One region of the Lysinibacillus sp. RC79 genome, then DNA from elsewhere that is predicted to be linked to it. Evidence: a T-box and tRNA genes for the amino acid it is inferred to sense, from the RefSeq annotation. Region 1 holds a T-box; the other holds one or more tRNA genes.
What was found. The T-box of region 1 lies ahead of serS (serine--tRNA ligase). A T-box ahead of a tRNA ligase gene usually reads a tRNA of that ligase, here a tRNA-Ser.
Positions count from the first base shown of each region.

Region 2: it encodes a tRNA-Ser, which carries the amino acid that the T-box ahead of serS (serine--tRNA ligase) is inferred to sense. The anticodon was not compared.

Region 1 covers NZ_JBGCCD010000009.1:93,681-109,482, forward strand. Annotated here, with positions in the region: gene ABH968_RS11205 (ABC transporter ATP-binding protein) at 1-20, shown strand, start outside; gene ABH968_RS11210 (putative ABC transporter permease subunit) at 1-1,557, shown strand, start outside; gene ABH968_RS11215 (hypothetical protein) at 1,727-2,047, shown strand; gene ABH968_RS11220 (TIR domain-containing protein) at 2,035-2,349, shown strand; gene ABH968_RS11225 (hypothetical protein) at 2,509-2,670, shown strand; T-box leader at 2,682-2,897, shown strand; gene serS (serine--tRNA ligase) at 3,021-4,301, shown strand; partial or broken gene ABH968_RS11235 (Rid family hydrolase) at 5,301-5,621, opposite strand; gene ABH968_RS11240 (sodium:solute symporter family protein) at 5,641-7,128, opposite strand; gene ABH968_RS11245 (DUF3311 domain-containing protein) at 7,130-7,336, opposite strand; gene ABH968_RS11250 (amidohydrolase) at 7,593-8,882, opposite strand; gene ABH968_RS11255 (MalY/PatB family protein) at 8,879-10,102, opposite strand; gene ABH968_RS11260 (MarR family winged helix-turn-helix transcriptional regulator) at 10,299-10,778, shown strand; gene ABH968_RS11265 (alpha/beta hydrolase fold domain-containing protein) at 10,950-11,894, opposite strand; gene ABH968_RS11270 (immunoglobulin-like domain-containing protein) at 12,396-12,878, opposite strand; partial or broken gene ABH968_RS11275 (MMPL family transporter) at 13,631-14,523, shown strand; gene arcC (carbamate kinase) at 14,700-15,632, opposite strand; gene ABH968_RS11285 (oxamate carbamoyltransferase subunit AllH family protein) at 15,638-15,802, opposite strand, start outside.
Region 2 covers NZ_JBGCCD010000048.1:11,702-27,503, forward strand. Annotated here, with positions in the region: gene ABH968_RS26395 (cation diffusion facilitator family transporter) at 1-428, shown strand, start outside; gene ABH968_RS26400 (metal-sensitive transcriptional regulator) at 495-827, shown strand; gene copZ (copper chaperone CopZ) at 885-1,091, shown strand; gene ABH968_RS26410 (heavy metal translocating P-type ATPase) at 1,173-3,584, shown strand; gene ABH968_RS26415 (MFS transporter) at 3,609-4,898, shown strand; gene ABH968_RS26420 (deoxynucleoside kinase) at 5,132-5,767, shown strand; gene ABH968_RS26425 (deoxynucleoside kinase) at 5,767-6,435, shown strand; gene ABH968_RS26430 (LOG family protein) at 6,617-7,144, shown strand; gene ABH968_RS27880 (methyl-accepting chemotaxis protein) at 7,249-8,157, shown strand; gene ABH968_RS26445 (RraA family protein) at 8,472-9,098, shown strand; gene ABH968_RS26450 (cation:dicarboxylate symporter family transporter) at 9,623-10,897, opposite strand; gene ABH968_RS26455 (response regulator) at 10,989-11,867, opposite strand; gene ABH968_RS26460 (ATP-binding protein) at 11,868-13,130, opposite strand; tRNA gene ABH968_RS26465 (tRNA-Ser) at 13,441-13,533, opposite strand; RNA gene ffs (signal recognition particle sRNA large type) at 13,713-13,980, shown strand; gene dnaX (DNA polymerase III subunit gamma/tau) at 14,230-15,802, shown strand, end outside.

The DNA.
Region 1 (15,802 bases):
CTTATTCTTCTAAAAGTTAGGATTATTTCACAGGCGAGACTTAATACCCTAAAAGGTAAAGCCAGCATTGGTGATAAAATGGTTATTATCGGTATATCTCTTCCGATTGTTATCTTGCTAGCGTATTTTACAAGTCTTGGATATATGCTGAATGAATATAATATGAGAGAACACATACTTGCATTTTCATTTTTATTGAGTACTCTTATATCATTATTTATAGCATTTTTTAATGCTAGTGATGAGTTATTTGGAAAAAGAGATTATGACACATTAATGTCACTTCCTATTAAAACATCAATAATAGTTGTAAGTAGATTCTTTTATATATATTTCTTGAATACGGTAGTATCTTTAATAATCATGCTTTTAATGGGAGCAGTATATTTCTTTACAGGAACAGTAAGCGGAGTTTTTTGGATAAAGATACTGATTGGAATACTTACAGTTGCATTAGTACCATCAATTGTAGCGTCAATTGTTAGTATATTAGTTTTAGAAGTTTCATCGAGAGCAAAATATTCTCGTGCGTTTTCTTCAATTAGCTATATGTGTATTTTTTTATTTTTAGTATTAGCACCAACATTGAGTGGTTATAAATTTGATTCAAGCGATATGAAATTGATATTAACAAATGTATTGAATCAGTTTAACCAAGTGTATCCAATGTTTTATTTGTATAATAAAATACTGGAAACAGGAAAAGTGGAAGATTTTCTTATATATATAGCAGTTTCATTAGTATTAACAGTGATTTTCATTATTGGTCTTTCGTTTGTATACAAAAGACTAAATACTAAAATTCGATCAATGAGTAGTAACAAAAAATATGAAGTAAAAATATTAAAAAGATCAAGTATTTTAAAAGCATTATATGTGAAAGAAATCAAGCGACTATTTTCGTCCGCAATGTACTTAATGAACAAAGCATTCGGAATGATCATGATGGTTATTTTTACGATTTCTTTAATGATTTCAATCACAAAAGTGATGGAAAAAATTCCGTTAGATAATATTAATACAGTAGAGATTCTGTATGAAATAACACCGTATATATTGTCATTGATGGTATGTCTATCAAATACAAGTAGCGTGTCTATTTCACTTGAAGGTAAAAATATTTGGATGATCAAAACTTTTCCATTGTCGAAAGAAATGGTTGTAAAGAGTAAGATACTTGTTAATCTTACGGTTACAATACCTCTTACGATTATAAACGGAATAATAATCGGAAGAGTGTTTGGAGCAACATTATTTGATTCCATCATATTAGTACTTCTTCCATGTGCATTTGCATTATTTTCAGCAGTATACGGAATTGCTATTAATTTAAGATATGTAAATTATAGTTGGCAATCAGAGCTCCAAGTAATAAAGCGGAGTGTATCAAGTTTATTGGGGATGTTAGGTGGAATGATTCTGGTACTCATTGCAGCAGTTCCAAGAGTACTATGGTCAGGTTCGATAGTAGGCATATATGATGTTGTTATTATTTTATGCTTGGGCATCGTAACTAGCAAGTTATATGCTAAAACAATAAATGGTGAGCCTATTTAATTGGGGAAGAGTAGTGTGAAAACGAAATTAATAAATATTACTGAAAAAAGTAAGCTAAATAAAGATCGCAATTAATTGAAAAATCTATTAAAAAAATAAAGTGTTCCGCTCACTCGTTTTCATTACTGTTTGTGTCGTGAAGCGGACACGGGAGAGAATGGAGATTATTATGAATAAATCTAAAAAGTCAGTAAGTACAATTCCTTGGATATTTTGTGCCTTGTTTTTTGTGTTTTCAATTATTGGTGTACAAAATATATCGGATGAGATTCCTATTACCTTCAACATGGCCGGTCCCAATTTGAACGGCAGTAAATATTTTATCTTTATTTATCCTGTATTGTCATTTTTTATAGGGATTACTGCATTAGGTGGATTAGGGAAAAAGAAAAATACTAAATTACAAGGAAACTTACTATTTATAATTATAGGGAACTTAATAGTAGGTGGATTTATGGTTTATACAATCTTATCAAATTGGAATATGTAAATAGAGATATTCGTGGGCTTAAATTTAAAGATAGTATAAAAAGCTTTATGCATTCGATTGGTAGACATGATTTTGTAATTAGTATTATCAGCGATAATTATTTTAAGTCAGTCAATTGTATGCATGAAATATCTGAAGTAATGCGCTTACGTGAATATAAAGAAAAAATGCTATTAGTAATATTAAGAGATTCAGATATTGAACTCTTACCTATAAGATCAGATGTGCCAGCTCATTTTGCTGCAAATATTTATTCAATGGACGAACAAATAAACTACATATATTACTTATTGGGAAAATAAAAAAGCTGATTATTTAAATATGATTAGCAAAATAACACAGGAAATAAGCAAAATATAACCTTTACAAGAATTAAAAAGGGTAAAAAATATTTCAAGTAATATAAGCGAATTTTTGTACTTCGGGCTCCTCATATTTAAGCAGTCGGGAAAAATGTTGAAATTCTTACTGAATATGAGGGGAAAATAATCTTAGCGCGAAATGGTCATTTATTGGGTTGTGCATTTCATCCGGAATTAACCGGTGATTCAAGAATTCTAGAATATTTTGTATCCTATGGTATGGCTTGCAAAATCTGTTTTCATATAGTACAGTATGGTTAAAATTTAAATAACTGAACACGATGATGGGAAGTAGTAGCAAGCACGTTTTTTTTAGAGAGTCAGCGGTTGGTGGAAGCTGATAGAAGCACTTGTGAATCCGTCCTGGAGTTGCACAGTCGAAGTAATGTAAGTAGGCTGTAGCCGGCTGAAATGCCGTTATGAAATAAGTGGATTAGGTATATGCCTAATCAATTAGGGTGGCAACGCGGGTAGCTCTCGTCCCTTTTTAGGGATGGGGGCTTTTTTGTGTTTATTTTTATTCAAAACGGAGCTATTCGAGTTTAGCTTGTAACGCAATTACACCAAGACTTAATGGATGCAATGTCATTATACTACTGGAGGTATGACTTATGTTAGATATTAAACGCGTACGTGATAATTTCGCGGAAATTAAAGAAATGCTATTAACACGTAATGAAGATTTAGGAAACTTAGATGACTTTGAGGATTTAGATGCAAAGCGTCGTGAGTTAATTGCTAAAACAGAAGAATTAAAAGCAGAACGAAATAAAGTATCTGAGCAAATTTCAATTATGAAACGCAACAAGGAAAATGCAGATGAGGTTATTGCTCGTATGCGTCAAGTAGGCGATGAAATTAAAGAGCTAGATGTTCAACTAAATGATGTTGAAGAGCGCTTTAAAGATATGATGATGCGCTTGCCAAACATTCCACACGAATCTGTACCAGTAGGCACAACAGAGGACGACAATGTAGAAGAATATACTTGGGGCGAAATCCCAACATTTGATTTTGAAATTAAAGCACACTGGGATCTTGCTATAGATTTGAAGATTGTGGACTTTGAACGAGGTACAAAAGTAACAGGTAGCCGTTTCTTATTCTACCGCGGGCTTGGAGCTCGTTTAGAACGTGCATTAATGACATTTATGATGGATTTACATGCAGAGGAGCATGGTTATGAGGAAATGCTACCACCTGTCATTGTTAATCGTGATAGCTTGACGGGTACTGGAAATCTTCCTAAATTTGAAGAAGATGTATTTAAATTAGAGGAAACAGATTATTTCATGATTCCAACGGCAGAGGTACCTGTAACAAACTTCTATCGTGATGAAATTTTACTGGCTGATGCTTTACCACAAGGCTTCGCTTCCTATAGTGCGTGCTTCCGTTCAGAGGCAGGCTCTGCGGGCCGTGATACACGTGGTTTAATCCGTCAGCACCAATTCAACAAAGTGGAATTAGTACGCTTTGTAAAACCAGAGGAGTCATATGAACAGCTAGAGTTGTTAACAGGTCATGCTGAAAAAGTACTGCAATTACTAAGCTTACCGTATCGTAAACTAAAAATGTGTACTGCTGATTTAGGTTTTACTTCAGCGAAGAAATATGATTTAGAAGTTTGGATTCCTGCACAAAACATGTACCGTGAAATTTCTTCTTGCTCTAACTTTGAGGATTTCCAAGCACGACGAGCGAACATTCGCTTCCGTCGTGAGCCAAATGCAAAACCAGAATATGTTCATACATTAAACGGTTCAGGTCTTGCTATTGGACGTACAGTTGCTGCTATTTTAGAAAACTACCAACAAGCAGATGGAAGCGTAGTAATTCCAGAAGTTTTAAGACCATACATGGGTGGTAAAAAAGTAATTGCACCAAAATAAATAACAGGGAAAAGCTATTTTAGATATCCTTTAACAGGTAATTATATTACCTCTTTCTCGATTTACAGATGCTTAAATAGTATCGGGTGGAGTAAACGCCGTGGAATTGAAAAAATGCTTTATTTCTTAAAGGAAATTTAGCGAGACTAAAAAAGATGTTACTATAATCAAGGATGGGGTGCATTAGAAAAAATTAAGAAATGACATTTTGCAGCTCGCATTTTCCACTATTCCACAAACGGGCGCTTTTCTGAAATAAGGAAAGCGTCTTTCTTCATGGAAAGCACCAAATTGTTGAATAACTCATATATGAGTATTGGATATTTATGTTAAAATTGAAAAATGGACGGGGAGATTAAATTATGGATATTATCACATTCGGTGAAAAGAAAGAAGATAAAGAATACATAAGGAGACCTGCTGTTTATTGTTTAATGTTCTTTAGTAGTTAATAAAGTTTAATTACTTCTATATATCTATACATTCCACTTAACATAACAGATTCATCTCTTATAATTTTGAACCTTTGCTCATTTTAATTTGACAATTCCTCAATTTGTTAAAAGACAGAGCCATACTTGAAGGTTCTGTCTTTTAACTTTTAAAAAAGGCTTATCGAGAAAGATGATTTTAAATTTCGTGTCTTATTAATTTATACACAGAGCTATTTAAAGCATGTCTTTTCATTTGTCCATAAAAATAAAGTGTCTAAAAGTTCTTGTCCATATACAGATATTATGGGTAGTTGACGTATCCAAGCCCTCCTCCACGCCAAATAATTTTAGTTTACATAATATAAATTATAGGAAGTTACGTCTCAATGAAAAGTATACTAATAATATTGAGACAAAACAGCTGTAAAAGGATATCAAAATTTAAACTTTGCTTCGATGTCTTCTTTTATTAATTTAAATAAAATTGTCATCCTTATAGTTGAATTAAAAAGAATCCATTTTTACATGCTTGATTAAAATGGATTCTTCTCAAGCAAATTTACATTTAAATTGTTAAACATGCGATTACTTCAATTTCAACGAGTACATCTTTTGGATGACGACTCACTTCTACCGTTGATCTTGCTGGGCGATGATCACCCAAATATTAGCTATATTCCTGATTATTAATTGAAAGCTGTTGGGATTCTAAAATAGTCCCTTATGTTCTTATAACTTGATTGGTTTGAATTACAATATCATTCTCTACGACTTCATTTGATAACGGATTAACAGGAATTTGACCAGATAAAAATAGTAAATCTCCTACTTGAACTTTTGAGAATATGGTTAAATTGATTTTGGCTCTTTTGAAAAAACTAAATATTCCGAAAACACAAATGATACTATGAAATGTTTTCTACTGTTTCCTCATTTGTAATTCCATCATTTTTAACAGTTACTTTCCTTGTAAATGCACTTACAATTAAACTTACTAAAATATTAACACTCAATGCAAGGAAACCAATGTTGATATCTTGTATATAGGATGGCCAGCTTGGGAACAGCTTACTTAGATGAGCACCTGTAGCTGCTTGCCAACCTACAATCGTAACACCCACAATAATCCCAGTAAACACACCTTGTAAAGTTAATGGATTTTTCTTCAAAAGGCTACATACAACCGCTGGTACAAATTGAGTAACTAGACCATACCCCATTAAGAATAATAACGTAATTGCTCCACCACCACTAAAAGTAAAGTAAAGTGCAACAAGTGCAATCACTGGAACTGAATAGCGAGCAATGATACCAATTTGTTGATCGGTAGTTTGAGGGCGAATAGGTTTTACAACATTTTTCGCAAGTAATGTAGCTGCAGACATCAAAATCAATGAACCTGGAACAATTGCAGTTAATAACCCTGCTGCTCCAATAAAGCCAACGATGACTGGATTAAATGTTTGCGTGGAGATTTTAAATAAAGCTAAATCCACAGCGCCTCCTTCTAACCCTGGAACTTGTAAAATTGCTGCTGCTCCAACAAATAAGATAAATAATAAAAATAATGCATAGATAGGAAGCATAATCGCATTTTTTCTTAGGGCATTTCCATTTTTCGCTGAAAACGTAGCAACAAATGTATGAGGCCACATATAAAACCCTAAAGATGTTAACATCATCGTTGAAATATACCATGAGGTGCTAAAACCTGAGTCTGGAAGTGTTAGAAACCCTGGTTTAACAGCTTCAATTGCTTCCCACATTGGTTGAATTCCACCATAATAATGTATAGGTAAGTAGATACCAAGGAATAACACGACACCAAGAATAAGAAAATCTTTCATAACAGCAGTCCAAGCCGAGCCATGAATTCCTGAAACCACAACATAAGCAATCATTGCAATTGTGCCAATCCAAATTGTTATTTTCGGATCAATCGCTCCATAGGAAGCTTCAGAAACGATAATGCCAAGACCTTTTAATTGAATGATTAAATAAGGAATTAGAGCTGCTAACCCTACCACGGCTACGAGCATGCCGAGAATTTTACTATTATATGCCTTTTCAAAAAAGTCAGATTGTGATAATAAACTATGTTTCTTTCCATAAGCCCATATTTTAGGTGTTAACCAGTAAGCAATTACATAGTTCAGCATCATGATATTGTAAAATGCTACGCCACCTTTTCCATACATCCAACCACTTACCCCTAAAAATGCATTAGTTGTATAAATTTCACCAGCCATTAATAAGAAGATGAAGATAGATCCAAATCCACGGCCTCCAACACTCCATTGTTCTAGGCTCATATCTTTACCTCTACTTGCCGTAATGCCTAAAAATAAAGCAATCACTAAGAAAATTGCAATGATTCCAACTGAAATGATCATATTATTCCGTCTCCTCTTTTGCATCAGGATTTATACGATGTACTAAAATCATTAAACCTGTTCCTAAAAAGATCCATAAAACCATCCAAAATAATAAAAATGGAAGACCTAAGACATATGGTTCGGTACTTTTAATAAAAGGAACTCCTAAAGGCATTCCGAAATATGCAATGAACGAGAGTAAATAGCAGAGCCTTTTTTGTGTCATTTTTCCTATCTCCTTTTTAATCAATTATGCCTCGGCATAATTGTGTCTAGAATCGGCTTTGTGCTTGCACAAAGAACTCCTTTCCGATTCTGTGACATCCGCCGGAGGCTTTAACTTCTTTCAGCTGGTGTTTGGACATCCGCTGAAAGAAGCTTAAATCGGCATTTAACTCACCACCTATAGAGGTTGGAGACTTCTGTAGCTGACGCTTCACTTTCGGTACAAAAGACATTTGCTGAAAGAAGTTAAATAAATTTTATTCATTTATTAATTGCTGGAATCCGTTATCAATAAATAGACTAGTTATATCTCTTTTATCAGGAGTAAAATGAACTTGTTTTTCACTATCTAGAAAATCAATTGTGTATTGTACAGTAGCCGCCACACCTAGTTTTAAAGCATCTTCATCTAGGTCAAAGTAAACATTATGGTGTTCGGCCCCAATCCCTTCTTCGAGGTTTTGTATGCCAACGAATGCAAACACACCTGGGAAGTATTTTTCATAAAACGCAAATGATTCTGATGCCATCCAAGCGGGGATTGAATGTAATGCATCTGTACCAATTGCATTTTTCACTGCATCGATCGCAATTTGAGCACAATCTTTTTGATTGTAGACAATTAAATCCGATTCTTTAGGTTCTGTAATAAATTCATAGGTACAATTATGCAGGTCACAGACTTTTTCTAGGATTCTCTTAAATCCATTTGCTGCATGGGTACCTTGGTTATAATCTAAAAATCTGGCTGTTCCTGAGAACTGTAAACTTTCCGGAATTATATTTGCTACTGAACCCGAATTAATCGTTCCAATTGAATAGGTAATTGTTTTAAAAGGATCTAGAATATTTAACCTCATCGCTCTTAAATTGTTATAAAAATCGGTAAAACAGTCTAATGGAGCAACTGACAAATCTGGTCTTGAACCATGTCCACTTTTTCCTTTTATTAAGACATCAAAAACAAAAGAAGCTGCCATTCTTGGGCCTGGATCAACAGATATTTTCCCAGTCGGAAGATCAGATTTTAAATGGATACCCCAAATTCCGTCTCCTCCGATTTCATGTAATCGTTTACAGAGATTATAAATCCCTCCGCCCATTTCTTCCCCTTGTTCAAAAGCGAGAAGCACTCTTCCTTTAATTTTGTCTTTGTGTTGAGTCAAGATTTTCGCTACACCCAAAAGCATCGCTGTATGTCCATCATGCCCACAAGTATGAGCAGCTTGGTCAGACTCAGAAGATACTACTTTTTTCTTTTTTAAATTATTTTTCTCTTCCTTCATCGGAAGTGCATCTAAATCTGCCCTAAGAATTAAAGTTTTTCCCGGTTTTCCCCCTTGAATATAACCAATAATTCCGCCATTAGGGACCATTTCATAATGAATGCCTAATTTAGTTAACTCCTCTGTAACCACTCTCATTGTTCGTACTTCTTGTAATCCGATTTCAGGATGTCTATGGAGATCTCTTCTTATCTCAATTACATAATCTTCTATTGCTTTTGCAGCTTTTAATGCATTAAGCTCAAATTCGATTGTTTTCATTCTCTATACACCTCTTCCAATTGATTTTTAGATTCGATTTCTTGAAATTCTAATGCGATTCTTTCAAGTGCTTCTTTTATAAGTGGTCTTGGTGATGGGATACAGATTCTTTGGAAGTCTTCACCTTCAATTCCAAACAAGTGACCATCCTCAAGTAACACATTGGCTTTGTTATAGATACGATCATGAACCTCTTGAGCCGGAAGACCATATCCACTAAAGTCCATCCACATCACGTATGTTCCTTCAGGGATTCTAACTTTGACTGTAGGCATTTTTTTAGCTAAGAAATTTTTCACATACTCTATTGTGTCGTCAATATATTCTGTTATTTGCTCTAACCATTCCTCTCCTTCGTTATAGACAGCTATAAGAGCTGCAATTGTAAACGGTGATGGTAACTGCATTCCCATTGTGTCGCTAAAGATTTTTCTAATCTCAGGGTTTGAAATAATAACATTTGTACAGTGCAGACCTGCAACATTAAATGTTTTATTGATGGCTGTGCACGTGATGATATGATCCGTACTGTTTGTAACATTTGCAATTGGTATAAATTTTTGTTTTTTTCTAATGAGATCCCCATGAATTTCATCAGCTACAATAATTACATTATTTTTCGCACATATATCTGAAAGCGTTTTTAATTCCTCATATGTTAAAACTCTTCCAGTCGGATTGTGTGGACTGCAGAGAATGAACATTGTTGTATTTTCTTCTTTTGCTTTGGCTTCAAAATCCTCAAAATCAATTGTGTAATACCCTTCAGCGTCACATTTCAACGCATTATTTCGAACAACTCTTCCACTTCCCTCTATCGCAGCTGTGAACGGCGGATAAACAGGACGTTGAATAATGATACCTTCACCAGGATTAGTTAAAGCTTTTATAGCTATATTCAAGGCATGTACTGTTCCAGGGCTATATACAATCTCTTCTCTTTTGATAATCCAATCATGTCTCTTTTTAAACCAATGCTGAATGGATTCAAAGTACGCATCTGGAAAAACAGAATATCCAAAAATACGATGATCAACTGTTTTATGTAGTGCATCTATCAATGGTTGCGGTACGGGTAAATCCATATCTGCTGTAAATAGTGGAATGGTCTCAAAGTCATACCTTTCTGTATAACCCATTGTTTTGATTAAATCTTTGCCATCCCACTTTAAGGAATAAGTATTTCTGCGATTAACCACTTCATCAAAATTATATTTCAATGCTTCTCCCCCTCTTGCTTGTGTTCAACTTTTCTACTAAAAGGCTATTTTTCTAACGTTTATATTAAATTTTTCTCAGTTTAACACCTTAACCGTAAAATCGTCAATTTAAATTTCTGAATATTTTTAAAATTAACTAGATTCTAAACAAATGTTAAAATTAATTTGCTATCAATTATGGGGAGGGGGATTCATTGTGGATAAAGAGAAGGTTTTTTATGAGCTAATGGAAACGATTTACGAGACATCTAGACTTATTAGTTCCTACGAAAATATTCCAAGAAAATATGGAACAGAAGATGAATTGTATATGATAGAAGTTCATACACTCAACTTAATTGGAGATCAAGTAAAAACGACTACTTCTGAAATTGCAGAAATTAAAAATTGTACAAAAAGTGCTGTTTCTCAAATGGTTGATAAACTAATTAAAAAGGGTTTAGTAATTAAATATAGAAATCTGGACAATTATCGAGAATTGAATATTGAATTAACACCAAAAGGCAAAATAGTTTATGAATATCATAAAAATCTAGATTTAGAGGAATATCGGAGTCATTTGAAAAACCTCGAGCAATTTACAACTGAAGATTTTCAAAAGTATATTACAGTCTTAAACTTAATCAATCAAAGGACACAAAGCGTGCTTAATGACAAAAAATCAAAGGCGTATTAATTTTTTTTGCTCCTCTATACTATTTGATAATAAAAGGAGTGTCTCAAAGTCTAAATTGAACTTTGAAACACTCCTTTTTTACGATATAAATTGCTGTCATTTTTGCCTGAATCTCTAGCTCTTGTTTTAAACGAAGATTTCCTCCCTTCCTGGTGGCCGCTTCAGGTACAGTTAACTCTCCATTTCTTTCAATGAACTAATTATAGAAATAATTTTCTGTTGTGCATTCTCCGCTTCAGGGATTGGCATAACAACAAACACATGATTCATTTTAGGATAAACAAAAGTATTGATTTCAATTCCCTGTTCAGTTAGCTTTTCATCAAGTCTTATTGCATCTGGATATAAACATTCGTGTGTTCCTATAAAATGAGTAATCTTCCCAAGTCCTTTAAAGTCACCGTATATTGGACTAATCAATGAGTCTTTTAAATCTTTATCAGCTGCCCATATCTTTGTAATGACTTCCATTCCTTCACTAGCTAACATCGGATCCTTTTCTTCATATTCAGCTATAAGAGGATTTTCAAAACTCATATCAACACATGCAGACAATAAAATAATATCTTTCGGTTGAGGTAAATGGTTCATCTTTAAAAGATGAGCCAGGCCAAGTGATATATTGCCACCTGCCGAATCTCCCATAATCGTTAATTGATTGGAACTTTCAACAGATTTAAGAATTTCTTTATATAGATTTAGGATTTTAGGATAGGTATCTTTATGGTTAAAATGAGGTGCTTTAGGATAAATGGGAGCAATTATTTTCGCATTCAAAGATTGCGCCATTTTATCCAAGAACCACCAGTGAAAATTTAAAGGTTGATTCGTCCAAGCACCACCATGTAAATATAAAATAACTTTTTGCTTCAAGGACTGTTGATCATTTAATGTAAAAACCTGCATGTCCTCGAATGCCCTCTCCTTAACATCACTTAAAAATTGAACATCATCCCCAATAACATAAGGCTTACTATTTTCAGTTCCTCTTTCTTTAACAAACTGTTTGGTGTTTTCAATACTAGAAAAACTCTTTTTATTACTTTCGGAAGTTAACAATTTTTCAAATTGAACACTTTCTTCAGAACGTTCTCCGTTATAAATTTCTACACTCATTTTTTATTTTCTCTCCTTTAAACATTTTTATTGTTCATCTTGTTGTTTCATAACACATTATGATTTGAGATAGCCATGTATCTCTTTATCAAAAGTCTTTAACAAGTTGGATAGAATGTCTTAATTGAACGGAGGCGTTTAATATCTATACTGCATCGTTTAAAGTATAAAGGCTGAACTATGCTTCAAGGTCAAAATAAAAAATTTAAAATTTTCTTTTCCATCTCATAAAAAAGTGAGCATGGGCCTCCATTTCAACTATTATAACAAATGTATTCCCTGAATTATTCCATTCGACACCTATAGCCATGTTTCTTTTAGGCTGTTTTCTAAAAGATTGTTGCTGTTAAAACATACAAACAGAGTTAATCTACAAAATGTGTAGAATCAACTCTGTTTGTATGTTTTATATATCGTAAATCGAATAATTAACTAAAGCACCCCGTTACTTTATTACAATATTTCACAATCTCAATCTTCCTTAATACTAATTCTGTTTGGTTAATCAACTGTAAACTCCGCTGTCAAATGATACTTATCATAGTCCCCAGCGTTTCTAAAATCCAGTATATCTTTTACTATACGGTATTCACCGTTATCTAGGCTTCCATAGAGCCAATCCCAATCAACTTTCCATTCCTTTACACTCGAAGAATCCAAGCTATAGCCAATATCCGTAAAAGCGGGGTTCCCAACTAAGGCAAATGGAACTTGGTACCATTTCCCCTTGATTTTCTTTTCCAACAAAAAATGTTCACCATAGCTGATTTGCTTGTCGGAGTTATTCTCAAATGTCACCGTCAATCCAGTAGAAGAGACCGTTCCTACCTTTACAATCATCGTTACTCCATCAATGCTGTTGACAGTTCCGTATATTGTAGGTTCCCAGTCAGTTGTCGGTTCTCTTGTTTGACCTTCTGGTTCTTGGGAACAACCGACTAATGCAAAACTAATTACCGCCAATACTATAAAAATCCTTTTCAAATTGTCTCCCCTTTTAATATTTAGACATTGATTTTGGAATAAAGTTTCAACACTAAACTGCACCGTTAATTGAATAGCAACAATCCTTTAGAAAACTGCCCTCTTTTATTTGTAGTTGCTCTATCTCTAAATGTTCCTGTATGTAACTTACTTACTGACTTCCCTCTTTAGCTCGAATTTACCCAACCAAGAACGCGCGTTCGCTACCCCGTGAAATTAGCATTTTTCTTGAAAAATTTTAAAAAAGACAGCGAGCTTTGCATTCACGCTAAGATCATTTTTCGTGTTGAAAGTATAGTGGACACTCACCCAATCATCCCTAGCCTTCTATGAGATTTGTGTTCCTCAGGCCTATGCTTTGCCTTCATCTTCCTTCTGATTCCGCGTCACCACAGACCCATTGCTATCGGCTAACCATTACTTCTATCTTCCCGCTTCTGAACCTTCCACCCTATAGTTTCAAGGAGTTATCGGAAAAATTACAAGCGCTATCCTCCCAATATGATGGCGCAATAAAATCGTCTAGAGAAGCAAATGTTTCACTTGCCAAAGTTAATAATGGTTACCCTCAACTACAAGCAGGTGTAAATAAGCTATATGAAGGTTCATCAAGCTTAAAGCAAGGATTGCAAACAGCTGCTAACGGTTCCAGCCAAATTGCAAACCAAACACCTACCCTTGAGTCAAGTTTAACGACTATTAACGAAGGACAACAGCAAATGCTTACTGGACTAACGGATTTAGCTGATAACATGAAAACCTTACAATCTGGGTTATCAGAAAGCACGAGAGGCTTAAACGAAGTTAGCACAGGTTTAACCGATGCCCAAGATTATTTGACGGGTCTTAGTGAATCAAAGGCCTCTGAAAAATTCTATATTCCACAAGATGTTTTAGAAAGTGATGATTTCCAAAAATCCTTGAATATGTATATGTCTGATAATAGAAAAATAGCTAAAATGAGCATTATATTAGCTGTTAATCCTTATTCAAAGGAAGCAATGGCCATTGTAAAGCAAGTAGAACAAGAGGTGCAAGCGATCATCAAAAGTGGTGAGCTAAATGCGAAGGTCGGAATCGGTGGGAGAACATCTCAGAATGTGGATCTTGAAAAGATTGCTAGCGAAGACTTCACTAAAACAGCAACGATTATGCTGATTGGGATCGGAATCATTCTAATCTTTATTACTCGTTCATTATTGAAACCGTTTTTTATTATAGTATCTCTAGTATTAACCTACTTTACAGCACTTGGAATGAGTGAATTTTTAAGTACTAAACTATTACATGTAAATGAGCTAGGATGGAATGTACCATTCTTTAGTTTTATTATGATTGTAGCGCTAGGCGTAGACTACAGTATCTTCTTATGATGCGTTATAAAGAGATGGATGGTCATTCTACGCAAGCGTTTGTGGATGCTGCACGTCATATCGGTGGAGTTATTATATCTGCAGCTATTATTCTTGGCGGTACATTTGCGGCATTGATTCCATCAGGGATCATTACACTTATTGAAGTAGCAATGACTGTTATTCTCGGTCTTTTCTTACTTAGCTTTGTTATGTTACCGATTTTCATACCAGCATTGTTAAGTGCTGTGGATCGTATTCGCCGAATAGGAATAAAACACGTGGATAAGTAAGTTAAGTAGATAAAATTAAAGAATAGTAAATATCAGATAAGCGCAAGAAATCAACGTTTCTAACATTGATTTCTTGCGCTTTTTAAGGTTCGCCTCTATATTCTGCAGCTAACAAGAGCTTTTGTAAGCATTGAACCTGCCTTAAGACGGTCCATGAACCATACTTATAAATAAGCTTACTGTGTTATACGTGTACCTGCTTTTCCTTCTAATGCAGCTACTGCTTCATCCAACGAACAAATAATTGCCTCTTTACCTAATTTTGCAAATTCTATAGCTGCTTGCATTTTTGGTAACATACTACCTGCTGGGAATTGTCCTTCTGCAACATACTGTTCAGCTTCTGCTACTGTAATGCGGCTTAATTTTTGCTCATTTTCTTTCCCAAAATTGATATATACATTTGGTACATCTGTTAACATCATGAAAACTTCCGCATTCACTTGTTGTGCAAGCTTTAATCCTGAACGATCTTTGTCAATGACTGCTTCAATACCTTGTAGTTGACCACTTTCTTCACGATATACAGGTATACCGCCACCACCAGATGAAATAACAATCGTTTCATCGATTAAACGTTTAATTTCATCTATACCATGAATCACTTTTGGTTCTGGTGAAGGGACAACTCGTCTGTATCCCCGTCCTGCATCTTCTGTCATAGTAAAGCCTTGTTCTTCTAAACGTTGCGCTTCTTCTTCTGAGAAAAACACACCGATTGGTTTAGTCGGATTTTCAAACGCTTGATCATCCTTGTCCACTTCAACCATTGTTAACAATGTAACCACATTTGTAGTAATGCCTCGTTCTTTAATATGGTTTTTTAAAGCTGTTTCCATCATATAACCAATGAAACCCTGTGATTCAGCGTTACAAACATGGATTGGTAGTGGTTCAATAACGTTTTTAGCAGCTTCATTTTGGGCAATAATATTTCCCACTTGCGGACCATTGCCGTGTGTAATGACGATTTTATGCCCCGCTTCTTTCATTTCTATCATATGGCGTGTTGCAGATACTACGTTTTTGAATTGATTTTCATAAGTTGCCTCTTGCTTTGGCTGTAAAATTGCATTACCGCCCAACGCAATAACTACACTTTTCCCCATTTCTTTCACTCCTTAATTATCGACATGTAAATGCCATAAAGCGTGTCCATCCCAGATGAAGAGCCTACTTCTATAAGACTTTTCATGCTTTCTAAAGATGGATCATGCTGCAATGCTGTAATCTTCGAACTAAATATACCGTCTATAGCACAGGTTAAGAAACGCTTACT
Region 2 (15,802 bases), on a different contig from region 1:
TGATGTTCTTTGGTTGGGGTTGGGCTGATCCACTTGCGAGTGTTATTGTTGCCGCATTAGTATTGAGAAGCGGATACTATGTAACGAAGGCTGCTATCCATGTTCTAATGGAAGGAACACCTTCAAACGTTGATGTTCAAGAGATCATACAAACTATTGTACAAACAAACGGCGTTCATAGCATTCACGATTTACACATTTGGACAATAACAAGTGGAGCAAATGCACTTTCATGTCATGCAGTTGTTGAGGATCAGTTAAAAATTGCGGATAGTGAGAATATATTACGAGAAATTGAACATAATCTTGAGCATAAGGGCATAAAGCATGTAACGATTCAATTGGAAACAGTAGCGCATAAGCACGATAATTCAATTTTATGTACAATGAAAAATGAGCAGTCGAATCATCACCACCATCATCATTAACTAAATTAAAAATTTTAAGCTTTACATACCCTTCGTGGGTATAGTATGATGATTGTGAAATAGGAGGTGGAGAACACAGTGAAAGAAGATGCTTGTCATACAGAGGAAGCTACGTCGTGTCGAAAAAGCCATCACCCTGAACGCGTAAAAAAAGATTTAACGACTCGTTTGAATCGAGTTGAAGGTCAAATCCGAGGTATTAAAGGGATGATTGAAAAAGACGTTTACTGTGATGATATTATTACGCAACTGTCTGCCACGCAGTCTGCTTTAAATAGCGTAGCGAAGATATTATTAGAAGGTCATTTAAAGGGATGTGTAGTAGATCGCCTATCAGAAGGTGATGAAGCAGTGTTAGACGAATTAGTAGTGACTATCCAAAAATTAATGAAGAAGTAAAATTTTTTAATAAATATATACCCCTATATAGTATCTAAATTAAAGGAGAGATATTTTATGCAAAACATAACTTTAAACGTACAAGGAATGTCATGTGGACATTGTGTAAACTCAGTGGAAAAAAGTGTTGGAGCTTTAGTTGGCGTTGAACAAGTAAAAGTAAACTTAGCTGATGGTTTAGTAGATGTAGCATTTGACGAAACACAAGTATCTCTAGACCAAATTAAAGAAGCAATCGACGATCAAGGCTATGACGTTAAATAATATAAATAGGGTGCTCATGTAGCACTCTATTATTTTCAATTATACATACCCCCTGTTGGTATGTAGGGAGGAGAAATGATCATGAGTTCAGAAATAAAAGAAGCGAATTTGCAAATTACAGGTATGACGTGTGCAGCCTGTGCAACTCGTATAGAAAAAGGTTTAAATAAAATGGATGGTGTAGAACAAGCGACCGTTAATTTAGCTCTTGAAAAATCATCCATTAAATATGATCCGACAAAATTAAATGAAGAAGACTTTGAAAAGAAAATTGAAGCACTTGGTTATGGTGTCGTGAAACAAAAAACGGAATTCAACATTATGGGCATGACATGTGCAGCCTGTGCTACACGTATAGAGAAGGGTTTAAATAAACTAGCAGGTGTGTCCTCTGCGAACGTAAACTTAGCACTCGAAAAAGCAACAATTGAGTTTAACCCATCTGAGGTGGCGATTGCAGATATTATTGCAAAGGTTGAGAAATTAGGATATGAGGCTCATCAAAAAGCAGATGAGCAAGAAACTGCGGATCATCGTGAGCAGGCTATCAAACAACAGCAAAAAAAATTTATTTTATCGGCTATTCTTTCATTACCATTACTGTGGACGATGGTAGGACATTTCTCATTTACATCATTTTTATATGTCCCTGAATTTTTAATGAATCCGTGGGTACAAATGGTGTTGGCTACTCCTGTTCAATTTATCATCGGGAAGCAATTTTATGTGGGAGCCTACAAAGCTTTACGTAATGGTAGTGCCAATATGGATGTACTTGTAGTAATGGGAACATCTGCGGCATATTTTTATAGTGTATATCAAGCAATTATTACTGTGGGGTCACATCATGCCCCACACCTATATTTTGAAACAAGTGCCGTATTGATTACTTTAATTTTATTAGGAAAATTATTTGAAGCAAAAGCGAAAGGTCGCTCATCTGAAGCAATCAAAAAATTAATGGGCCTTCAGGCAAAAACGGCCATCGTGGTTCGTGACGATGTAGAGAAAGAAGTACCATTAGAAGAAGTAGTCATTGGTGACATTATTTTAGTGAAACCTGGTGAAAAAGTTCCTGTTGATGGTGAGGTATTAGAAGGAACGACAGCTGTAGATGAATCGATGTTAACAGGGGAAAGTTTACCTGTTGATAAAAAGCAAGGTGATTTATTATTCGGTTCTACTATTAATAAAAATGGCTTTATTAAAATGACAGCGACTAAAGTCGGTCGCGATACAGCCTTAGCTCAAATTATTAAAGTTGTAGAAGATGCACAAGGCTCCAAAGCGCCAATCCAGCGTTTAGCAGACCAAATTTCGGGCGTCTTTGTACCAATCGTTGTTGGCATTGCGATTGTCACGTTTTTAATTTGGATTATTTGGGTACGACCTGGTGAATTTACGCCAGCACTTGAAGTATTAATTGCAGTTCTCGTTATCGCTTGTCCATGTGCGCTCGGATTGGCAACACCAACATCTATTATGGCGGGTTCTGGTCGTGCAGCGGAATTTGGTATTTTATTTAAAGGTGGAGAGCATTTAGAGCAAACGCAAAGCATTGATACAGTAGTTGTTGATAAAACAGGTACAGTGACACACGGTAAACCTGTTTTAACGGATGTCATACTAGCGGCAAATCAAGACGAAGCACATTTTTTATCGTTAATTGGTGCAGCAGAGAAGCAATCCGAGCATCCGTTAGCAGAAGCAATTGTTCAAGGAATTGTTGATCGCGATATTGAGCTAGGAGATGTTCAATTCTTTGAAGCAATACCAGGTTACGGTGTGCAAGCGACTGTATCTGGTCAAGGCGTTGTCATCGGTACTCGTAAATTGATGAAGCAATACGGTATTCATATTGATGATATTCTACCAACAATGGAGCAATTAGAGGGAAATGGTAAAACTGCCATGTTAGCTGCAATTAACGGTCAGTATGCTGGTCTAGTAGCAGTTGCTGATACAGTGAAAGGTACTTCAAAAGAAGCGGTTAGTCGTCTACAAGCGATGGGCATTACGGTGATTATGATGACTGGTGATAATGAACGTACAGCACAAGCAATTGGAGCAGAAGTTGGTGTGAATTATGTAATCGCTGAAGTTCTTCCAGAAGGCAAAGCTAATGAAGTGAAAAAACTGCAAGCTACAGGTAAAAAAGTAGCGATGGTTGGTGATGGCATTAACGATGCACCAGCACTTGCGACAGCGAATATAGGAATGGCGATTGGTACCGGTACAGACGTGGCTATGGAAGCAGCGGATATTACGCTAATTCGTGGCGATTTAAACAGTATTGCGGATGCTATCATCATGAGTCGTAAAACAATGCGAAACATTAAACAAAACTTATTCTGGGCATTTGCTTACAATTCATTAGGTATTCCAATTGCCGCAATCGGTTTACTAGCTCCTTGGGTAGCAGGTGCAGCGATGGCTTTTAGTTCAGTATCTGTCGTTTTAAATGCACTGCGTTTACAGCGAGTTAAATTATAATTATGAACAGTTTAGAGGTGTTTTATGGTTAATAAATCTTCAATAACAATGGAGCAATATGTCCATTCAACAAACGCACAACAAAAGCTATATAAGCGTACTCTTTTAATCGTGCTGATGTCGCAAATATTTGGTGGAGCAGGGCTAGCCGCAGGTATTACAGTAGGAGCATTACTAGCAAAGGATATGTTAGGAACAGAAAGCTTTGCAGGTTTACCTTCTGCCCTATTTACCCTTGGCTCTGCATTATCAGCATTTATTGTCGGCCAACTTTCACAGCGTTTAGGTAGACGGTATGGTTTATCGTTTGGATTTATAGCAGGTGGTATAGGTGCAATCGGTGTGATTATTGCGGCTAATATGAACAGTATCGTGTTGTTATTTTTAGCTTTATTTGTGTATGGCGCGGGAACGTCTACAAATTTACAGGCACGTTATGCGGGAACCGATTTAGCAAATGAAAAACAACGTGCAACAGCTACAAGTATAGCGATGGTAGCTACAACGTTCGGAGCAGTTGCAGGGCCTAATTTAGTGACGCCTATGGGGGAAGTCGCAAAAGCACTCAATATGCCCGCATTAGTAGGCCCATTTATTTTAGCCGCTGTTGCATATACTTTAGCAGGTCTTACGCTATTTATTTTTCTTCGTCCAGATCCATTATTAATTGCAAAGGCCATTGCTGCTGAGCAATATAAGCAACAAAGTAAAATGGCTGATGCGTCTGCTACGACAAATAGTCATGTAAATCGTATTGGAATTTTCATAGGAGCGCTTGTATTAGTTTTATCTCATGTTATTATGGTCGCTATTATGACAATGACTCCTATTCATATGCAGGGACATGGAAGCAGTTTAAGTGCTATTGGGATGGTCATAGGATTGCATGTCGCAGCGATGTATTTACCATCCCTTGGAACAGGTCTGCTCGTCGATAAAGTGGGACGAACTTTTGTCGTCATTGCTTCAGGGGTTATTTTGGCAGCGGCAGGTTTGGTTGCAGCATTTGCTCCAGGTGATTCTTTACTTTGGCTAACGGTTGCCCTCATATTACTAGGTTTAGGTTGGAATTTTGGCTTGATTAGTGGTACAGCGATTATTATTGACTCAACGACGATTCACAGCCGCGCAAAAACACAAGGCTCGGTAGATGTTTGGGTTGCTCTCGGTGGCTCAGCAGGTAGTCTACTATCAGGAATTGTCGTAGCGTACACAAGCTATGCGATTTTAGGCTTTATCGGGATGTATGTAGCGTTACTTTTAGTGTCAGTGGTCGTATGGACGAAATACAAAGCTAAAAGCAATTTTAATTGAATCTCCTATACCTTTAGACTGTAGAGAAAAATTAACTAGCTATATAAATGATGGCCCACCTCGGTGGGTCTATTTTTTTTTTTTTGTTTTTTATCATCTGTCTTAATAGAGAAATAGTTTGATTCTGTTTTTCATTTTCTCACTATGATACAATGAAAAGCACTGATTATAAAAACCTCGAGGACGAGGCAATTGACGATAGAATCCATTAGAACATAAAGGAGGAGCTTCTGGTGACGGTTCCATTTGTTACGGTAGAAGGTCCGATTGGTGTTGGTAAAACCTCTTTATCGAAAGAGATTGCAGCGACATTTAATTACCATCTATTAAAAGAAATAGTAGACGAAAACCCTTTTCTAAATAAGTTTTATGAAAACATTGAGGAATGGAGCTTCCAAACGGAAATGTTCTTCTTATGTAATCGCTATAAACAATTATCGGATATAAAAAGTTTCCGTTTAACGCATGATAAACCCGTTGTAGCGGACTACCACATTTTTAAAAATTTAATATTTGCAAAGCGTACATTGGCATCAACTGAGTATGATAAATACGAGGAAATCTATAAAATATTAACGAAAGATATGCCTGTACCTAATGTAGTTGTTTATTTACATGCCAGTGTTGATACGTTGATGAAACGTATTGCGATGCGCGGTCGTGAATTTGAAAAAATGATTTCACGAGATTACATGGAGCAATTGGTGGCAGATTATCATTCCTTTATCGAGCATTTTGAGAAGATGCATCCTGAAATTCCTATTATTCGATTTAATGGTGATCAGCTTGATTTCGTAAAAAATCCAAATGATTTGACATATGTTTTACAAACAATAAAGGACACGTTACAACAAAGGAGTTTGCAATAATGAATTTGAGAGAGAAATACGATATTCCACCACAAACGGTCATTACAATCGCTGGTACGGTTGGTGTAGGGAAATCAACGATGACAAAGGCGTTGGCAGAGGCGCTAAATTTCCGTACGTCATTTGAAAAGGTGGATACGAATCCATATTTAGATAAATTTTATGAGGACTTTGAAAAATGGAGCTTCCATTTACAGGTGTATTTTTTAGCGGAGCGTTTTAAGGAGCAGAAGCGAATCTTTGAATATGGCGGCGGATTTATTCAAGATCGCTCAATCTACGAAGATACAGGGATTTTCGCGAAGATGCACTATGACAAAGGTACAATGAGCCCAACAGATTATGAGACGTATACCAATTTATTTGATGCGATGGTGATGACACCGTACTTCCCGCATCCAGATTTACTTGTTTATCTAGAGGGGCCAATTGATGATGTAATTGGCCGTATTCAAGAGCGTGGACGTTCAATGGAGCAACAAACACCGAATGATTATTGGATTGAAATGCATGAACGCTATGAGAACTGGATCAATAATTTTAATTCATGCCCGGTTCTACGTTTAGATATCAATGATTATGATTTATTAAAAAATCCTGAAGCAATTGAATCAATTGTGAGCCGCATCAGTCATATGCTAAAACAAACGAGTCATTTACGTAAGTAGAAGGTTGATTAAAGCTAATATTTCTAAAACAATGGGAAGATAAATTTTGGCGTTCTGGCCGAAAATGGAGCGACGTGCAGAAACAAGTAATTAAAGAAAATAAATGATCAAAAGACGTGAGACAATATATAGCCTATTGTGTCACGTCTTTTGAGTAGGAGGGATTGTTATAAGAATAGCGGTGTATTGCGGTTCTGGCTTAGGCATAAACCCAATTTATGCAGAGAAAGCAGCCGAATTAGGAACTGTATTAGCTCAAAATGGTCATGGTGTCGTTTATGGTGGTTCGAAAACAGGACTAATGGGGAAAGTTGCAGATGCAGTATTAGAAGCTGGGGGAGACGTTATTGGCGTGATGCCAACTCATTTACAGCAGCGGGAATTAGCACATGCTTCGTTAACAGAGATTCATTTTGTGGAGTCTATGCATGTACGTAAAGCCAAAATGGTAGAGTTAGCAGATGCTTTTATAGCTTTACCCGGTGGTGGTGGGACAATGGATGAATATTTTGAAGTGTTTACGTGGGCGCAAATTGGACTACATGAAAAGCCCGTAATTTTATATAATGTAAATAACTTTTATGATGGGCTTCTACAACATTTTAAGAAAATGCTCGAGGAAGGTTTTATACGCATGGAACAAGAATCACTTATTCGTATAGCTACTACATCGGAAGAAGTATTAAAATTTTTAAAAAAACATGGGTAATATACCCATGTTTTTTCTGCAATAAATAATCTTTATAAATATTTTTATTGGGTTTATTACCATAAAAATTTTAGTTCGCTAATACAATGAAAGAGGTGTAGATTATGCAGACAATAGATACAGAAGTTACTGATGATCATGTAGTGCTGGCAATTGAACGAAATATAGCTATTATTCGTTTTGATATGGAACATAAAGTCGCCTATGTAAATGAACTTTTTGCTAAAACATTAGGCTATAAAGTTGAGGAAATGATAGGAAAAGATCATAAGGATTTTTGTTTAACGGAATTTGCGAATAGCATAGAACACGGAAAATTTTGGCGAAACTTAGCTGCTGGCAATAGCTATCAGGATAAAATCGAAAGAATGGATGCAAGGGGAAATAGAGTTTGGCTTGAGGCTACTTATATGCCTGTCTTTGCTAATAATTCAAGAAAGGTAATTGGCGTATCGAAAATTGCAACAAATATTACTGAACGCCAAAATGAAATTGTTAGTGTAGCTGATACATTAAAGGTTATGTCTAAAGAGCTTCATAGCCGTTCGGAGGCTGGTATTCAAAATAGCGAGGATTTACTGAAAACAGTGAAAGAGGTTTCACAAGAGTCTGCCGATAATGTGAGAAATCTTGCGCAGCTACAGAAGCAAGCGGAATCCATTAAAGGGATTGTAAAGACCATTCAAGAAATTGCTTCTCAGACAAATTTACTTGCACTAAATGCAGCTATTGAAGCAGCAAGAGCTGGTGAGTATGGCCGAGGCTTTGATGTTGTAGCAAAAGAGGTTAGAAAACTTTCTGTAAGGGTGGAGCAATCTATTTCAGAAGTAAAAGATAATGTTGAGGGCATAGAGCGAGAGATTGGACAAGTCACTGAAAGCATCATACGTATAGCTGAAAAAGTTGAAAAAACAAATGGTCAAATTAATGTAACAACGAATGATTTTGTTGAAATTGCTACTGCAGCAGAGGCATTAGATGAACAATCAAGGCATTTTACCGAAATAATTTAACTTATTTCAGCAATTATTTTCTGTACCGAAAGCGTAGCGACAGGTATAGAAGTCCCCCACCTCTATAGGTGACGCAATCAATTATGCCTCGGCATAATTGATTGCAATTTTTTAAATTTTATTTCTCTCTTTTTTACACGCTTCATAAAGAAGAAAAAAATAATTGCAAAAATTAGAGAAAAGGTTAAGGCATGTAATAGATACTCCTCAAACACCTTATTTACATAATTTTCTGATTTATATTGAAATAGTAGATGAGTTTTATTTACAATAATTGTGTAAAGCTTTCATAAATCATAATAGGGGTGTTATAGATGACAAAGGTGGAAGTAAGTTTTAAGCATTTGCCAACGACTGCAGTTTCAGATGCGACAGGAGGACATACGAATTTACGTAGTGATATTAAACCGTTAGCAGATCATTATAAAATTGCTGGCCGTGCGGTAACAGTGCGTTTACCAGATGGTGAAAATGGTGCAGTATTGGAAGCCATTCGAGCTGCTAAAGAAGGGGATATTTTAGTAATTGACGCTAAAGGGAATACCAACCGTGCAGTTGCCGGTGATTTTGTTCTTTCATTAGCGAAGGGTATTGGTGTACAAGGTTTTGTCGTAGATGGTGTTATTCGTGATATTGCAGCTATTCGTGAGCTAGATTTTCCTGTATTCTCCCTTGGCACAACGGTAGCAGCTGGCAATAAAAACGGTGGTGGAAAAATAAATGTTCCTATTGCTATTGGAGGCGTTACTGTTCATCCTGGTGATTATATTATTGGGGATGTGGACGGTGTCGTTGTCGTGCCGCAGGAAGATGCAGAACGAATTGTTGCAGCTGCTGAGGTAAAGCTTGAAAAAGATGAAATACGCGCACAAGAAGCACATGCAAATGGAAAAGAATCTATTATCGCTTATTTAGATAAAGTTTTAACTTCTCTCAGCTAATGTTTTTTGTAGCGAAAGCAAAGCGTCAGCTACAGAAGTCTCCCTCCTCTTTAGGTAGTGAGATGAATGCGGATTTAAGCTACTTTTCAGCGGGTGTCCAAACACCCGCTGAAATAGAGGAACTCAGTCTAAGAACGCCACGTCCTGTGGCAATTTATCTGTGCGAAAGCGAAGCGGCAGCAACAACACACGACTGAGTGACCAACATCATGCTGCTGACGCTACGCTTTCGCGCAAAAAAACATCTGTTGGCCTAAAACCTCCGGCGGATGTCACGGAATCGGAAAGGAGTTCTTAAAGGATGTTAGCCTAAAATCATCGCATCCATGCGATAACGGCTAACTGACCTGCATCGGTAAAAACGCCACGTCCTGTGGCATTACCGAAATGACCGACATCGTGTCGGCCCTCGTGCAGGCCTAAGCACAAAGCCGATTCCGGACGCAATTATGCCGAGGTATAATTGATCAAATTAAAAAAACCCTCACGATGCCATCCATACATCGTGAGGATTTTTTTAATTTTTATGCTAAATTTTCATTTTCTTTAAAGTAATTTTTCATTTTCTCTGAATCGAAACGGCCTTCCCATTTCGCCATTACTAATGACGCAAGTGAGTTACCAATTACGTTAACGACTGTACGTCCCATATCAAGAATACGATCGATACCTGCGATGAATGCTAAACCTTCAATTGGAATGCCGACAGTACCTAAAGTTGCTAGAAGTACAACGAATGATACTCCTGGAACACCTGCAATCCCTTTAGATGTAACCATTAATACAAGCATTAACGTAATTTGTTCACCAATGCTTAGGTGAATACCGTACATTTGAGCAATAAATAATGCAGCAATAGCTTGGTACAGTGTAGAACCATCTAAGTTAAAGGAGTAACCGGTTGGAATAACAAAGGATACGATATCCTTTGGAGCACCTAGTTTCTCCATTTTCAACATAATTCGCGGTAATACAGCTTCAGAACTTGCTGTTGAGAACGCTAAAATCAGCTCATCTTTTAGTACTTTGATTAAGAAGAAGATACTGATACCTGCAAATTTGGCCACAAGACCAAGAACGACAAAAATAAAGAATAGCATTGTTGCATAAACAAGTATAGCAAGTTTGCCAAGTGGTATTAGTGAAGCGAATCCATATTTGGAAACGGTTACACCGATTAAACCAAATACCCCAATTGGAGCGAATTTCATTACGAGGTTAGTTACCCAGAACATAGTATCTGCTACCCCTTGGAAGAAGTTTAATACTGGTTTACCTCGTTCGCCAATGGCAGCAACCCCTAAACCAAAAATAACTGAGAAGAAAATAATAGCAAGCATATCACCTTCAGACATTGCCTGAATGATATTTGTCGGTACTATGCCCACAATAATATCAAATGGTCCTTCATGCTGTACTTCTTCTGTAGTTGCAACGTATTTCGAAATATCTCCTTTAGAGAGCTCGTTCATGTTTATGCCCGCGCCTGGTTGGAATAAGTTTGCGGAAAGTAAACCAATTACAATTGCTACTGTTGTAATAATTTCGAAGTAAATAAGCGATTTTCCGCCTAATCGTCCAAGCTGTTTCATATCTCCAGTTCCAGCAACACCGACGATTAAAGTTGAAATAATAATCGGTACAACGATCATTTTAATTAGATGAAGGAAAATATCACCTAGAGGTTGTAAATATGTTTCGATTTTTGGGCTTCCATAAAATATTCCGCCAACAATAATCCCTAAAATCAAACCGACTAAAATTTGAGTGGCTAAACTGATTCTAAATTTCTTCTTCAAAACCTTAGTACCTCCTAATATTAAAATTTTTAGGACTTGCCTTACTTTAATAATACGGAGGACTTATGAAATCCGACAAAATCCGAGAAAATTAATTTAATTTAGTTAAAATGTCTGAATATAATACCTGAATAAACTTCTTAATATTAACCTTTGCCTTGCGATTTTTGTGATCTTCTATCTGGGTCATAAGCAGACGAATTTCTTTAAAGTCAAAGTATCGAGGTGCATAATATTCAAATTCGGAGTTTGTATAATCTACGACACCTAAATTGGCGAGATTTATCATCGCTGCTAATATAGTACGGCGCACACGCTGTTCAATAGCTTTGCTTTCCTTCAAAATTTCATCTGGTGTAGCCTTTGTGACAACTGCAATCTCCTCATAAAGCTCCTTTAATGGTGGAAGTGGTGCAATTTTGTGCTGATGAGCAAGTAATGTTTCGATGATAGCTATAATATCTTCGCTTCCGATCTCACCAACGATACCCATATCATTTAAGATAGATTGAGTATGATCGCGTGAAGTTGCTTTATGATTTATTTGTTCACTTAGATCAATATTTGTAAGTGATTGGCGAATAATAAGCAATGAGTTTTTTAGGCGAAATTGTTCAGTTGTTTTACGTAAAACATTCTCAACCTCAATACGATTTATAGGTTTATGAATAAAGAAATCTATACCCTGCTCATATGCCTCACCTACCATTTCCTTATTCACTACTTGAGAAATCATGACAAATTGTCCCTCAAAACGATTTTGAATAAGGTGCTCGACTGTTGCTATCCCATCCAGCTTAGGCATAAGTAAATCGATCAACACAAATTCTGGCTGTGTCATTAAAATTTGTGGAATGGCGTCCTCACCATTGCGTGCTTCACCAATAACTGTACCTAAGCCACTATCTTCAATAATTTGCTTTAACATGACCCGACTTGCACGATCATCATCTACAATAAAATACCTCATTTAAGTCTCTCCCGTTTGAATAGTTTGCGTAGGAATTGCAATTTTAAACATCGTGTTTTGATTGTTTGATTCAACGGATATTGAGCCATTTAATTTATTTACTAATTCAACAACATGTGAAAGCCCAATACCTGTTGCTGCGACACCGTCTACATTGTATTTTGTGGTGTATCCAGGTTCAAAAATAATAGAGAGATTACTTTGCGGAATGCCCTTCCCATTATCACATACTGTTATTACAGTATCATCCTGTTGCTGCTGAATGGCAATAGAAATGATACCTTGATTTTCAATTGATTCAATAGCATTAGCTGTTAAATTATTCAAAAGTGCAAGCAATGCAATATGTTCTTTCGTTTGAAAATCGATTTCAATATTTATGTTAAACTCAATTTCTTTTCCGAGAAAATCAGCGTACTTACTGTTTCCATCTTCAATATAATGTAATAATTCTGACAATCTCAGGGAGCCGAAGCTCTTTTCACCAACAATTTTAGAAATACCTGCATAAATGCGTTGGGAATCCTTCTTCACTTCATGAATTTCCTGGGCAATATGAAGTGCCTGTAAACTTTCTGCACGATAGCCTAGCGATTTTAATTGTCTATATAATTCAAACCCACTGGCTGTAATTGCTTCTATGTGGTTCATAGATTTTTTTAAATAAAGTGTCTCAACATATAAATCTGAGCCGATCGTAAGCATTTCCTGAACACGTTTTTTTTGCTCAGCAATTAAAATGGAACTATAAATACCAACAACAAAAAAACTACGTAATAAAGCAACTGCTAATAGTATAAGTAAATCATGAAGGAGTAAAAAAGTGTAAGAATTTATTAGAAAACGAAATAGTTGTTCCACTAAATTACTGAATACTTCACTAAACGCAACTAGCAATCCAAGCAATAGTGGTTTTTCTCTATATTGATGAATGCTTAGAATTTGTAGGCATATTGCAAACAATATATAAAATGCAGCAGCAGGTAAATGTATTAGTAAACTATCGACTAATGGAACATCATGTAAAGAGTAATTAATGATAACTCGAAAAATGGTTGTCACGATGCTCGTAGTAAATCCAGCCAAAATGATAGGTGTAGGTCTAAGCAGTGTGCATAAAAAGAAAATAATACTTCCAAATCCGAAACGAAAAGTTGTATCAGCGAAAGGCATTATTTTAATCTCACTACCGATAGCAGTTAACAGAGCAATTGTGAAAATCCAAGTGAGGGAAGCGCGAGATATGTAAAATTTCGAGTGCATAAAAAAATCCTCCCTAATCAATATTAACGGAGCAGTATAGCAAAGAAAAGGTAAGCTAAAGAGCTCGTTTGCGTGTTTGAAATAAAGGTAATTGTACCACTACTTTAGATGTTGTGTTGGGGCGGAACGTGACTTCGAAACGAAAGCGCATTTGTTTAGATGAAATAATACTATAGATTATTCCCGTTTATAAAATCATACTTTACAATAAAAAAATACCACAACCTAAGTGGAAGTGGCATCTAGTAAGTGTTTCATACAATTTTTAGGCAAAAAAAAACGGCTACATTCGTAGTCGGAATTTTAAAACTGGAGGAGGTAGAGGGATTCGAACCCCCGCGCGGTGTTACCCGCCTGTCGGTTTTCAAGACCGATCCCTTCAGCCAGACTTGGGTATACCTCCATGTTGTTTTGTTACGTTGTCTCATCGACAAAAATAAATTTATCATATTTTAAAATTCGCGTCAACAGATTTTTTATTTTTTTTATAATTTCTTATTTACAGTGCTGATAGAATATTCCACACAAATATTATGTGTATTAAGTTGCAATTTATGAAAACAGCCAGTATACTAGATATTGCCGTGCTAGGTGGGAAGGTAGCGGTGTCCTGTAACTCGCAATCCGCTCTAGCGAGACTGAATTCCTTTTTCGAGGCTGTCCGTATTGTTTGGTCTGCCTTTTGCACGTAGTGTTGACGATTGGGTCCTGCGCAATGGATACCCATGAACTATGTCAGGTCCGGAAGGAAGCAGCATTAAGTGGTCTTATTCATGTGCCGCGGGGTTGCCTAATCTGAGCTAACGACAAGAGTAACGCTTATGTGCGGCTGTCGAAGAAAGGTGCACGGCATTAAATTGCCAATTCAAACGCATCCGTCTACAAAAGGCGGATGCGTTTTTTTTATGATTTTACAATATTTGTTGGGATGGAAGGGTACTCTCCAGAACGTTTAAGGAGGATTCACATCAGCCTTCGCTATGGGAAGTGAGAGAGATCGTCCCGAATTTTTAGAAAAGCGATAACACTATTTTATAAATAATGAAGCAAATGCTATAATAGAACTATTCTATATAATGAAGAAAAGGAGAGGAAACCATTGACGTATCAAGCATTTTATCGTGTGTATCGACCGCAATCATTCCGAGAAATGTCTGGTCAAGCACATGTCAAAAGAACGCTACAAAATGCTCTCCTAGCGAATAAAACAACGCATGCTTATTTATTTTCCGGCCCACGTGGTACCGGGAAAACAAGTACAGCTAAAATTTTTGCAAAGGCTTTAAACTGTGAGCATGCACCATCAAATGAGCCTTGTAATGAATGTGCTACTTGTTTAAGCATTACGGAAGGTTCTCACCCGGATGTTATTGAATTTGACGCGGCGTCTAATTCACGCGTTGAAGAAATACGTGACATCATTGAGAAAGTTCGATTTGCTCCTGCTAGTAGCAGATATAAAGTGTATATCATTGATGAAGTGCATATGCTTTCTACGAGTGCTTTCAATGCACTTTTAAAGACATTAGAAGAACCACCTTCTCATGCTGTATTTATTTTAGCAACGACAGAGCCTCACAAATTGCCTGCAACGATTATTTCTCGTTGTCAGCGCTTTGATTTCAAGCGTCTTTCAACCAATGATATTATTGAGCGCATGAAAGTTGTATTAGAGGATATTGAGTTACCATTTGAGGAGCAAGGTTTGAAGGTAATCGCACAATCAGCAGCTGGTGGTATGCGTGATGCTTTAAGTTTATTAGATCAGGTTGTATCCTTCAGTGGAGAAAAGTTGAAGCTAGAGGATACATTACTTGTTACAGGTTCTATTAGTCAGGAAGTTTTCTATGAATTAGCAGAAGCTCTAAAAGTAAAAGATGTCGCACAAATGCTTGCGTTATTAGAACAGCTTATTGCGGATGGGAAAGATCCTCTTCGCCTTTCAGAGGACCTGATTACATTTTTCCGGGACTTATTATTACTGCAAACAAGTGAGGATTTGGCTGAATTATTAGAGCTAGTATCACCAGAGGAGCGAGTATTTACATTAGCGCATGATTTTGCACCCGATTTGCTATATGGCTACATTGATATTTTAGCGAAAACACAGCAAGAAATGCGGTTCTCCCACCATACAAAGATTTACTTAGAAACAGCATTACTTAAAATGGTGCAATTTTCGGGTGGGGCAGTTGGTCAAACTACCACTTCAGGTGAGGTAGCGATGAGCCCTGAGCTTGCTCAAAAAATCGTGGCACTTGAGCAGGTGGTGCAACAACTGTCAGCTCAATTACAAGCCGGTGCTCCTATGCAAACAACGCAAGCACCAAAAGAGCAACGTCCTCGAGCTAAAAGTCCAAATGGATATAAAGCACCAACAGGTCGTATTCTAGAGGTGCTAAAGGATGCTACAAAGCAAGATGTGCAACGTATCAAATCGGTTTGGGCACAGGCATTAAGCCAAATGCAAAAATCTCAGTCAGCTCTTTTAGCAGAGGCTGAACCTGTTGCGGCATCTTCAAGTGCTTTTGTGTTAAAATTCAAGTATGATATTCATTGTCAAATGGTTGCTGATAATCAATCCCTAAAAGCTCAATTCACACAATTAATTGCAGGGCAAAGTGGTACTATGTACGAAATGCTTTGTACGCCTGAAGAGGCTTGGTTAAAAT